3 regions of the Pseudoalteromonas sp. NZS37 genome follow, and region 1 is predicted to be linked to each of the others. Evidence: predicted binding sites of a transcription regulator. Region 1 holds the regulator's gene; each other region holds the start of a gene.

Region 1 (3,290 bases):
CTTCATTGGCGTTAGGTTGTTCTACTATGCGACTCATTAGTTCGCCTCCACTTTGGCATCAAGTGCTGCCTGTATTTGACTCGGTTGAATAACATCACCCGTATCATTACCCCACGCATTACGTTTATAAGTAATAACCGCTGCTAATTGCTTTATAGATAACTGTTTGGCAAATGCTTGCATTGCCGTACCGGGTCGCCCATGGATAACTACATCAATGTGATCTTTTATATCGCCAAGCACTATAGGGCTGCCTTTAAGTGCAGGAAATACACCCGGTAACCCCATGCCAGTAGGCTGATGACATGCAGCACAATTGGCCATATATACTTGTTCGCCTAAAGTCATTAATTCTTCTTTTGGGAGGGTTTTATCAAGTAATGCGGCATCTGCTAATGCTGCTTTTTGTTTAGCTTGCTTTGCATCTGCAAGCCACGTTTTAAAATCAGCCTCAGATTTAGCGACCACCACAACGGGCATAAAGCCATGATCTTTACCACACAACTCAGCACATTGGCCTCGGTAAGTACCTTCTTCGTTTATGTTCGTCCATGTTTCGTTTATAAAGCCGGGATTCGCATCTTTTTTAACTGCAAAATCAGGTACCCACCAAGAGTGAATAACATCGTCAGAAGTCATTAAAAATCGTACTTTTTGATTTATTGGCAGTACGAGAGGTTTATCAACCTCAAGTAAGTAGTTAGGATTTTTATCTGCAAGATTCGCTATTTCATCTTGCGGGGTAGATAAAATAGAGTAGAACTCTACATCTTCACCCATATATTCATAATGCCATTTCCATTGCGAGCCTGTAATTTTAATAGTGAGATCAGCTTTGCTGGCATCTTCCATTGCAATTAGGGTTTTAGTGGCTGGTACTGCCATAGCAATTAAAATAACAAACGGGATTGCAGTCCAAAGTATTTCTACTTTAGTGCTTTCGTGAAATTGGGCAGGTACAGCCCCTTTAGATTTACGGTGATGAATAAGTGCCCAAAACATAATTGCGAACACTATCACCCCAATCACACAACATATTATAAATATGGTCATGTGCAGCTGATATACATTATTGCTTATATCGGTTACGCCTTTGCGCATATTGTATTGGCTGTTAGCCAAAACTGGGTGCGAAAAAACACATAATATAAGCCACAAGGTAGAGGTCAGTTTACCCATGTGACGGCTCCTTTGATGCTATTGCGAATGCAAAGCGAAGAGGCATACGGCTTAAACGCCAATTCGTTATTTTTATTTTTTTAGTCAATCTCATTTAATATTGATTGGTTTTGCTGCGCCAACAACGGGTTTGTGTATATTGTGTGTTCTCAAAACTAAAAAGCTGTGAGTTATTATTAGCTCAGCACATTAATAATTAGCTAAAAAATGAACAACAAGCAAGTTTTAGTATAAAAAACAATCAGGTGATATTGAGTAATTAATAAAAAATCAGTAACCAACTAGGTAACAGTAAGTTCAAAAGATGAGCAAAACAAAGGGGTTTAACGCATTCGAAGGGGGAAAATATAAGTGCAAAAAAGTTTACAGCTTAAATTGTCAGTGAGCTATTTATGCCCTATTTTTAGTGCGAATTTAAAACAAAAAATGCGTACTAATTAGTACGCATTTATAAAACTGCTTGTTTAAAAGCTATTTTTAAAGTCACATCCAATCAGCGTTTCTTATAACGCCAACGGCTAAGCCTTCAATATTAAAAGACTCATTCTCAAGATCTACTTCAATAGATTCAAAATCGTCGTTTTCAGCATGAAGTAATACTTTACGACCCGCTTTCTCAAGACGTTTTACAGTTACGTCTTCGTCTAGGCGGGCAACAACAACTTGCCCGTTTTCAGCGGTTTGAGTACGATGTACAGCAAGTAAATCACCATCCATAATACCAATATCTTTCATGCTCATACCGTTAACGCGTAGTAAAAAATCTGCAGCCGGTTTAAACATTAATGGATCGATTTTGCAGTGACTTTCAACGTGCTCTTGCGCCAAAATAGGTGAACCAGCAGCAACACGCCCTATAAGCGGTAAACCTAATTGTTCTGGCTCTTCTTCTTCAATTAACTGAATACCACGGCTTGCACCTGGTTTCATTTTAATTGCGCCTTTTTTAGCAAGTGCTTTTAAATGTTCTTCAGCAGCATTGGCACTTTTAAAACCTAATGTTTGCGCTATTTCAGCACGTGTAGGAGGCATACCAGTGTCTTTAATAAAAACTTTAATTAGTTCGAGTATTTGAGCTTGGCGGTTCGTTAATGGTCGCATACAACTGGTTTTCCATACAGTACATTTAACTGTGAGTATATACAGTTAAATAAAAATCGCAAATTTAAATTAAGCCTTAAAATAGCCAAAGTAATTTCACTTGTGTACATTTTAGGGATATAACTAAAGCTAGATTTATAAATGATTAAAAAAGCAAAGGAGTCATTATGAGTATTTGGTACCAGCCCATCACTTTAGAGCTGTGCAAGCAGTTAGAACAAGGCATTGATGGCCAAGGAACATTAATGAAAACCATGGGAATAGAAGTCACTGAAATTGGTGATGATTACTTAGTAGCCACTATGCCGGCAATTCCTGAGCATCATAACCCAATGGGAATGGTTCACGGCGGTGCTAACGTTGTACTTGCCGAAACAGTTGCCAGCTATGCAGCTAACTTTGTTGTCGATTTTACAAAATTTTACTGCGTGGGGCAGGAAATTAGCGCAAGTCATTTAAAAGCATCTCGCAGCGGCACTTTAACAGCAACGGCAAGAGCGTTTCATATTGGCAAACGTAGTTCAGTGTGGGAAATAAAAATTACAAATAGCCGCAATGAGCTGTGCTGCGTATCAAAAATGACCGCAGCAGTCGTAGAGCGAAGATAGTTACTTTTCGATTGGGTAAATTGTAATTTCCATACCCGCACCAATCGCAGATATACGTAGTAATGTATCTGCATCTAAGGCTTGATTAAAGCACTTAGGGGAAGTGCCTGATTCAAAACCAATATCAAACGTTCTACGTGAACAGCTTAACCATTGCTTTAGCGCGTTACGCGAACACGATTCAATAAGCTCACATATATGGTTTATTGCTTTGTCAGGCGTGTTTACTACACCTGTTGCTTCAATACGCGCTAATTGACGGTATTCGTCTTTGTCATAATGTAAAATCGTCGCGACTTTTTTCAAGTCTGCCACTAGCAAACTAATATCTTGCTTTGATTCAAGCTCAAGATCTACATTTAAAAATTGAATTTCCGACATCGTTTCGTATTTATCCTCTAA
Region 2 (3,290 bases), on a different contig from region 1:
TCATTGTAGGTACATTGTAATTATTGGTATTTTTTATTTACACCATACCTAGCTTAATCAACTTAAAACACATAAGTACATTAAAAAGGAACACCTATGCAACAGAGCGTTCTAACCGCAACTTTAAAGAATTGATTAGGCAATGTACCATGTAGTATAAGTAAGCGATATAACTAAGCTTATGTATCAATGGGAACTAAGTAGAGCGTCATGTAGCCTCTGCTGAGGCTGCATTGAGTGGTCAATAATTTCATCTTATAAAAAGCGACTTCGGTAGCTTTTTTTTCCTTTTTGTTGCCGCATACATTATCCTAGGTCATAATCTAACGTCTTATTTAAACGCGGAATTTTTATGAACTGGCTTGCCCAATTACCCACCCAACGTACCCCGTGGCTTTTATTTACAGCTATCGTTTTTTTACTTGAAGTGACCGCCCTTTTCTTTCAATACCAAATGGGATTGGCGCCTTGCATAATGTGCATATATCAACGTACAGCCGTACTGGGTCTATTAGGCGCAGGAATCGTAGGTTCGACTAAACCACAGAGCAAAGCAGTTCGTATATTAGCGTATGTAATTTGGGGTGTATCGAGTGTTTGGGGATATTTAATTGCTCGCGAGCATATTGATATGCAAACCACCACAGACCCTTTTGCATTTAGCTGTGAGTTTGAACCAAACTTCCCATCGTTTATGCCGTTACATGAATGGATACCTAGCTTTTTTCAGGCGACCGGGGATTGTGGAAATATAGATTGGCAGTTTGTTGGTTTGAGCATGCCTGCTTGGATGGAAATTATATTTGGGATTTTCTCACTAACACTATTTATTATAGTTATTGGCCGTTTATTAATTAAAAAGTCGATTTGATATGTTTACATTTTTTTCAAGCCAATTAGATGAGCTTAAACATCTAAAAGTACGCAAGCGCCAAGACGTAATAGCACTTTCTTTAAGTATGTTATCGCCAACTGATAAAGTGTTACTGCGTATTATTAAATTAATATTACTAAGTCCACTATTTTTAATATTCACGGTATTTAAAGGTTGGATATTAATCCCGTTTTTGATACTCGGCGGACTTTGCTACCCACTTTTAACAACACCTATTGAAATCAACTTTGCTAAAAAACACTTAAGCGATGCATTAAAACAATTTAATCAGGGCGCATAGCGCCCTGATTGTTATCTACTGCTATTAAAGTGAAATTTTCCCCTCTAATTTGGCTAATAGTTTTTTACCAATTCCTTTAACTTGCGATAAATCACTAACGCTTTTAAATTCGCCGTTTTCTTCACGGTAATCCACAATTGCCTGCGCTTTTTTCTTACCTATACCCGGTAGCTTAGCAAGCATATCTGCATCAGCATTATTTATACTAATTGTCTCAACTTGAGGCATTTGCTTAGTTACTTCCGATAATTGTGCATATACGGTAGTTGCAGGTAGTAAGCATAATAAGCTTATTATGAATAAATTTTTTAACGTTTTCATCAAACTTGTCCCTATTCTTCTTTTCTTAATTTTGAATGTTGCTTAGGAAAACCAAAAAGTAAGGAACTGAAAAGCTCATCATTTAAAGTGTACCTAAACGCATTATCACTATGATCCGAAATCCTGAAAATGCAGCTGGTACAACAAGTGATTGCTTAACTAAAGTAAAGTTACCGTTTTTTGTCAAATTTAAGACACCTAAAAATTAATACTTCGCGCTTGCAAATTTACGCCCAAACCATTACTGTACATAAAAACAGTAATCTAATGGTTTTTACAAACCACGGTGCCAAGCAATTTTTCAGGAGAAATCATGGCTGTTGTTGTTAAATATGTTGTAGAACGAAACGGAGTCGAGCGTATGACGTTTACTACCAAAAAAGAAGCTGATGCTTATGACAAGATGCTCGATATAGCAGAATCACTTGAGCTAATGCTAGAAAAGGTAGACGTACCGCTTAGTGAGCAACAAATTGAATCACTTGCTTTAGAAATAGCGAAAAGCAAAGATGACTTTATGACCATATTAAAGGGCGGCAAAGATCCAGTTGTTACCAAAGCGCCAGCAAAAAGTAAAAAGTCAGATAACGTTGCGTCAATTGAAGATAACAACGATAAAAAAGCAAGTTAACTCGTAGATTGCCCTCTCCTCGGACGGGACAAACTAAATAAAAAAGGGAGCAACTTAGTTGCTCCCTTTTTTATTATACCAATTCGCTTAATTAAGTGATCTATTTTGAGGGTGGAAAAACGTGTTGATAGCTAGGCAAAAAATTGATATTTAGTTGTTCTAAATGATAATTTTTTAACGCCGGTAGCAACACGTTTAGCACCGCAAAATGATTAAGTATTATCGCGGATTGGTATTACTTACTACTCATTTTAAAATGAATAGTAATTGCTATTTAAAGCTCTTTTTCTACTTCATCAAATAAAGCAGTGATGTTTTGCTCTGGCTCTTTTGTTACTAAGCTAACAACAACAATTGCGATACTCGCTAAAATAAAGCCAGGTACTATTTCATACATAAAGCTACTTAAACTTTCACCATTAATAGTAAACGGACCATAAATCCAAACAAGCACTGTAAACGCACCTACTAACATACCAGATAAGGCGCCAGCAAAATTCATACGTTTCCAATAAAGGCTAAACAATACAAGAGGTCCAAAAGCAGCACCAAAGCCTGCCCATGCATTACTTACTAGGTCTAAAATAGAGCTATCTCTATCGTACGCTAAATAAATTGCAAACAGGGCAACAAATGCAACGCTAATTCGACCAACAGTAACTAATTCAAAGTCGCTAGCATCTTTACGTAAAAATGTTTTATATAAATCTTCAGTCAATGAACTTGAGCTTACTAGCAATTGCGATGAGATAGTACTCATGATAGCAGCCAAAATTGCAGCTAGTAAAAAGCCAGCAATAAGTGGATGGAACAATAACTCAGAAAGAATTAGGAAAATCGTTTCAGGATCTTCAACTACAATATTATTCTCATAAGTATAAGCAGCACCAAATATACCAGTACCAACAGCACCAAGGGCAGCAACAATCATCCATGTCATACCAATACGGCGAGCTTTAGGCATATCCTTAACACTACGTACCGACATAAAACGAACGATGATATGTGGTTGACCAAAATAACCTAAACCCCATGCCATTGCAGAAATAATACCTAATGCAGAGCCTGCTCCAATCCAGTTAAGCATATCTGGATTTACACTATGTAAAGTAGATTCTAGAGGTTGTTCAAGTAAAGAGTATGCAACGGTAGGCACTAGAATC
Region 3 (3,290 bases), on a different contig from region 1:
ATTATCAATAGTGGTAAGTTGGTTGCGCCTAAGCTTATCGCCTGGGGCTTTTACCTCTTCAAAATGTACTTGGCCATTATTAATGACCATTAAGTCGGGGTAGCCGTCTTTTAGCTGTAAATAATGTTTACTCATGGCTGTTAAGTGCGCAATTAACGCCTTAATAGGGCTGTTTAAAATAAGCGCTTCTAGTGGCTCTAATAAATTGCTACGCCATCTAAACAAGCCGTTAGGTTGGTCAAAGTATTGTGCTGCATTTTTGCATACCAAATTAAGTAATGCTTGCGACGTTTGGCATTGTGCTAAGCGCTCATTTATTTGTGTTTGCTGCGCTTCATAAAAATTACCAAGCCTTAATACTTGCGGATAAATATCAAACTCATTGCATGGCGGATAAGGCGACTCCACAAATAACTCATGCCAAAATACTAAACCAAACAAACTTTGCCAAAGCGTGTTTTCGGTATTAAATACAGCCATACCTTGGCGAGTATAATAATCGTTTACGCCCTGCTCTACTTCACCTCGGTAAAGTTCATCTATTTCTAGCACGCATTGGGTGTCGGCAAGCATGGCACTTAAACGAGAACGTGTTTTTTTATTAAACTTACGCATTAAAAAATCGTCAGCAAAATACAGTAAATCATCAGTGAGCGGGTTTTCGATAATGGCTTCTAATCGAGCTTTTACCCACTCTTTATTGCCAAGCCTGTATTGCTCTCTTATTTGAATTTCTTGTGCTTCGCTATCATCCGCGCACCCTTCTAGTAAGCTAAAAGCAAGTTCGCTATCAACTGTTTTTAGCTGCCTATAAAGCCTAACTAATAATTTGTTTTTTAATACAATGGCAATTGCACCATGTGCAGCTTGCACTAAAACCTGCGACGCTAAAGCGACGTAATCGCTCTCATCTGTAATATTTTTAAATGCTAACCGGTAACGGTTTAATAAATAATTTGATTGCGCTTCGTCAAGTGTTTCAAAGCGCGACAAGCTCTCGCTGTGTCCTTCGCGCGTAGCGGTTAGGCCTAAGTCTCGCATTACAAAACGGTTTTGATGATTCACATCTCCACTGCTTAGTTTACCTGCAAATAAAAACTCAAAATATTCGTAGTAGTCACTGCGGTTATTAATTACATACTGGCTATAAAGTGGCACAAGCTCTTGTGGGCATGCCTTAAAAAACTCACGCGCAATATCCACCAGCGCGCCTTTAGCGGCGCTCTTTTTAAAGCTTATTTGCTCAGGGTAATTACTTAGCAACTCAACCAAAGAAGGCTTAGTTAGGTGCGCTAAAAGCTGCGAATAATGCTGCTCGTTTGGCTCAAATAAAATACCCACTTTTTTTAGCGTATAAATAGCCTGATGCGGCGATGTTATTTCTTCATAATTAAGCGATTGCGCCTGCACCAAATAAGGCTTTCGCGAGTACACACGCGCCAACATGCACTGGCTTTGTTCATCTAGCTGGTTAATTTTACTAATAAATTCACTATGTTTAGGCTCAAGTAAATGCATACATTTACTAGTTACAAACTCAATAAGCTCTCTAAAATGCGCTAAATAGTATTTTGCTGGTAATTCTTTTTTCATAATATCGCCATAACTGTATATAAAAACAGTATCTAGTATTTATGCTTATTATTCAATCTTAAACTTGTAACTAAAACACGCTATAGTGAGCTTATTAAAGCAAATTCATTAAAAGTAAAGGACTTACCATGAGCGCGCACCCGTACGATGTTTTATCACTCAATAACGGCGCAAATATTATTTTTACGCCTTGCCCAGGTACAAAAACACAAAACCTAGCTGACTCAATCACCACATTAAAAGCCGCTGACACTAACATGCTACTATCACTTATGCCTCAAAAGGAGCTTGAAAAAAACAACGTAAAATCAATTAATAGTGAGTGCAAAAAGCACGATATAACGTGGTTTCATTTACCTATAAATGATGACGAAGCACCAAAACAGCCTTTTACATCAAGCTGGAACACGCATAAAACCGAAATACTACAAGCCATGCAGAACAAGCAAACCATTGCCATACATTGCAAAGGCGGCACTGGCCGCACAGGGTTAGTCGCTGCACTTATTTTAAATTCGGCGGGTTACACAAAAGAAGAGGTATACAGCCTAGTACAGGGCATTCGCCCTAAAGCGCTAACTATAGAATTGCAAAAAGAGTACTTTGAGAAGTTTGAGAAGTTTGAGAAGTTTGAGAAGTTTGAGAAGTTTGAGAAGTTTGAGAAGTAAGATACTAGCTGAGTAAGGGAAGACTTCGCATTATGAATATTATTTCAACTCACAGAAATGAAAGGACTCTCAGTAATTATTAAATTGATATTTGACGCCTTTGATTTTTAATTAATGTATATTGAGCGCGTCATTGGGTGTATTCTTATTTATATAGATAAGATTCTGGGCAATGCGTTCATTGAAATTCAATAAAAGCTCATCAACGAAAAGTTTTTTATTAACTTCATCTAAATTGATTATCTGATATATAAGTGAATAAAAAGCCCTAATTTCTACGACTAAATCACTACTGCTAATCAAAGCATAAGCAATGATATATTTCACATGATAGTCTGGGGAATTCTTGGCCTTCTTCAAGATATCATATAAATCATCATCATTTTCTATTTCATAAAAACTTTGTGCAAAAACATCCCCTAAGGTCAGTGACGATGTGTAGCAATAATCAAATATTATATATGGGGATAAAGTATGTTTATCTATCTTCTCAATAGACTTCAATAATGCTTCACTTGAGGTCTTATTTAATTTGAAACTTGCTATTATATTGTTATTCAGCGAATTATACTCAAGTTGGTTGATCCTGTTCGCCAGATCTACATTATTAATAAGCGTACTCATCTTTTGGTTTGTAAATTTCTCGGACAACTCTCTTACCCTTCGCGCAAAAATCTCCAGCTTATCTTTGAGTTCTTGATTTTTGATGTGCCTTTCATAGTTGTGCCTTTGAGCTATCAACTCTTCTCGCTGATAATCCAGAGCTGTTTTAGAGTCTTTCCAAGTACGGTAAAGTAGTAATATAGATGCAAACAATAATAGTGGCGAAAAAACACTACTGAAGTAAGTTGCTGTTTTCACCCAGCTATCTAATGAGGCCTCTAATGAGAAAGTGAATCGGTTAAAAAATATAAACGTAATAATAGAACAACCTATGACAGCTATTAATATTGATAAAAAACCAAGATTTTTATCCATAAACATTCCCTCAATTAAAGGTTCTTTTTACACTAATCTCAATTAGTTAAC

The links. The regulator LexA, encoded in region 1, represses DNA repair genes until DNA is damaged. The targets are predictions, from matches to a motif close to TACTGTATNNNNATACAGTA.
Region 2: the regulator LexA is predicted to act here: its motif matches at 1,739-1,758, upstream of I6F47_RS00360 (YebG family protein).
Region 3: the regulator LexA is predicted to act here: its motif matches at 1,605-1,624, upstream of I6F47_RS16070 (exonuclease domain-containing protein).

What each region holds. Positions count from the first base shown of each region.
Region 1 covers NZ_JADYXL010000012.1:73,032-76,321, forward strand. Annotated here, with positions in the region: gene ctaD (cytochrome c oxidase subunit I) at 1-37, opposite strand, end outside; gene coxB (cytochrome c oxidase subunit II) at 37-1,179, opposite strand; gene lexA (transcriptional repressor LexA) at 1,663-2,280, opposite strand; gene I6F47_RS18220 (PaaI family thioesterase) at 2,448-2,888, shown strand; gene I6F47_RS18225 (hypothetical protein) at 2,889-3,269, opposite strand.
Region 2 covers NZ_JADYXL010000001.1:73,193-76,482, forward strand. Annotated here, with positions in the region: gene dsbB (disulfide bond formation protein DsbB) at 353-871, shown strand; gene I6F47_RS00350 (DUF6170 family protein) at 873-1,175, shown strand; gene I6F47_RS00355 (ComEA family DNA-binding protein) at 1,200-1,496, opposite strand; gene I6F47_RS00360 (YebG family protein) at 1,810-2,127, shown strand; gene putP (sodium/proline symporter PutP) at 2,402-3,290, opposite strand, start outside.
Region 3 covers NZ_JADYXL010000009.1:64,474-67,763, reverse strand. Annotated here, with positions in the region: gene I6F47_RS16070 (exonuclease domain-containing protein) at 1-1,593, opposite strand, end outside; gene I6F47_RS16065 (phosphatase domain-containing protein) at 1,722-2,261, shown strand; gene I6F47_RS16060 (hypothetical protein) at 2,373-3,239, opposite strand.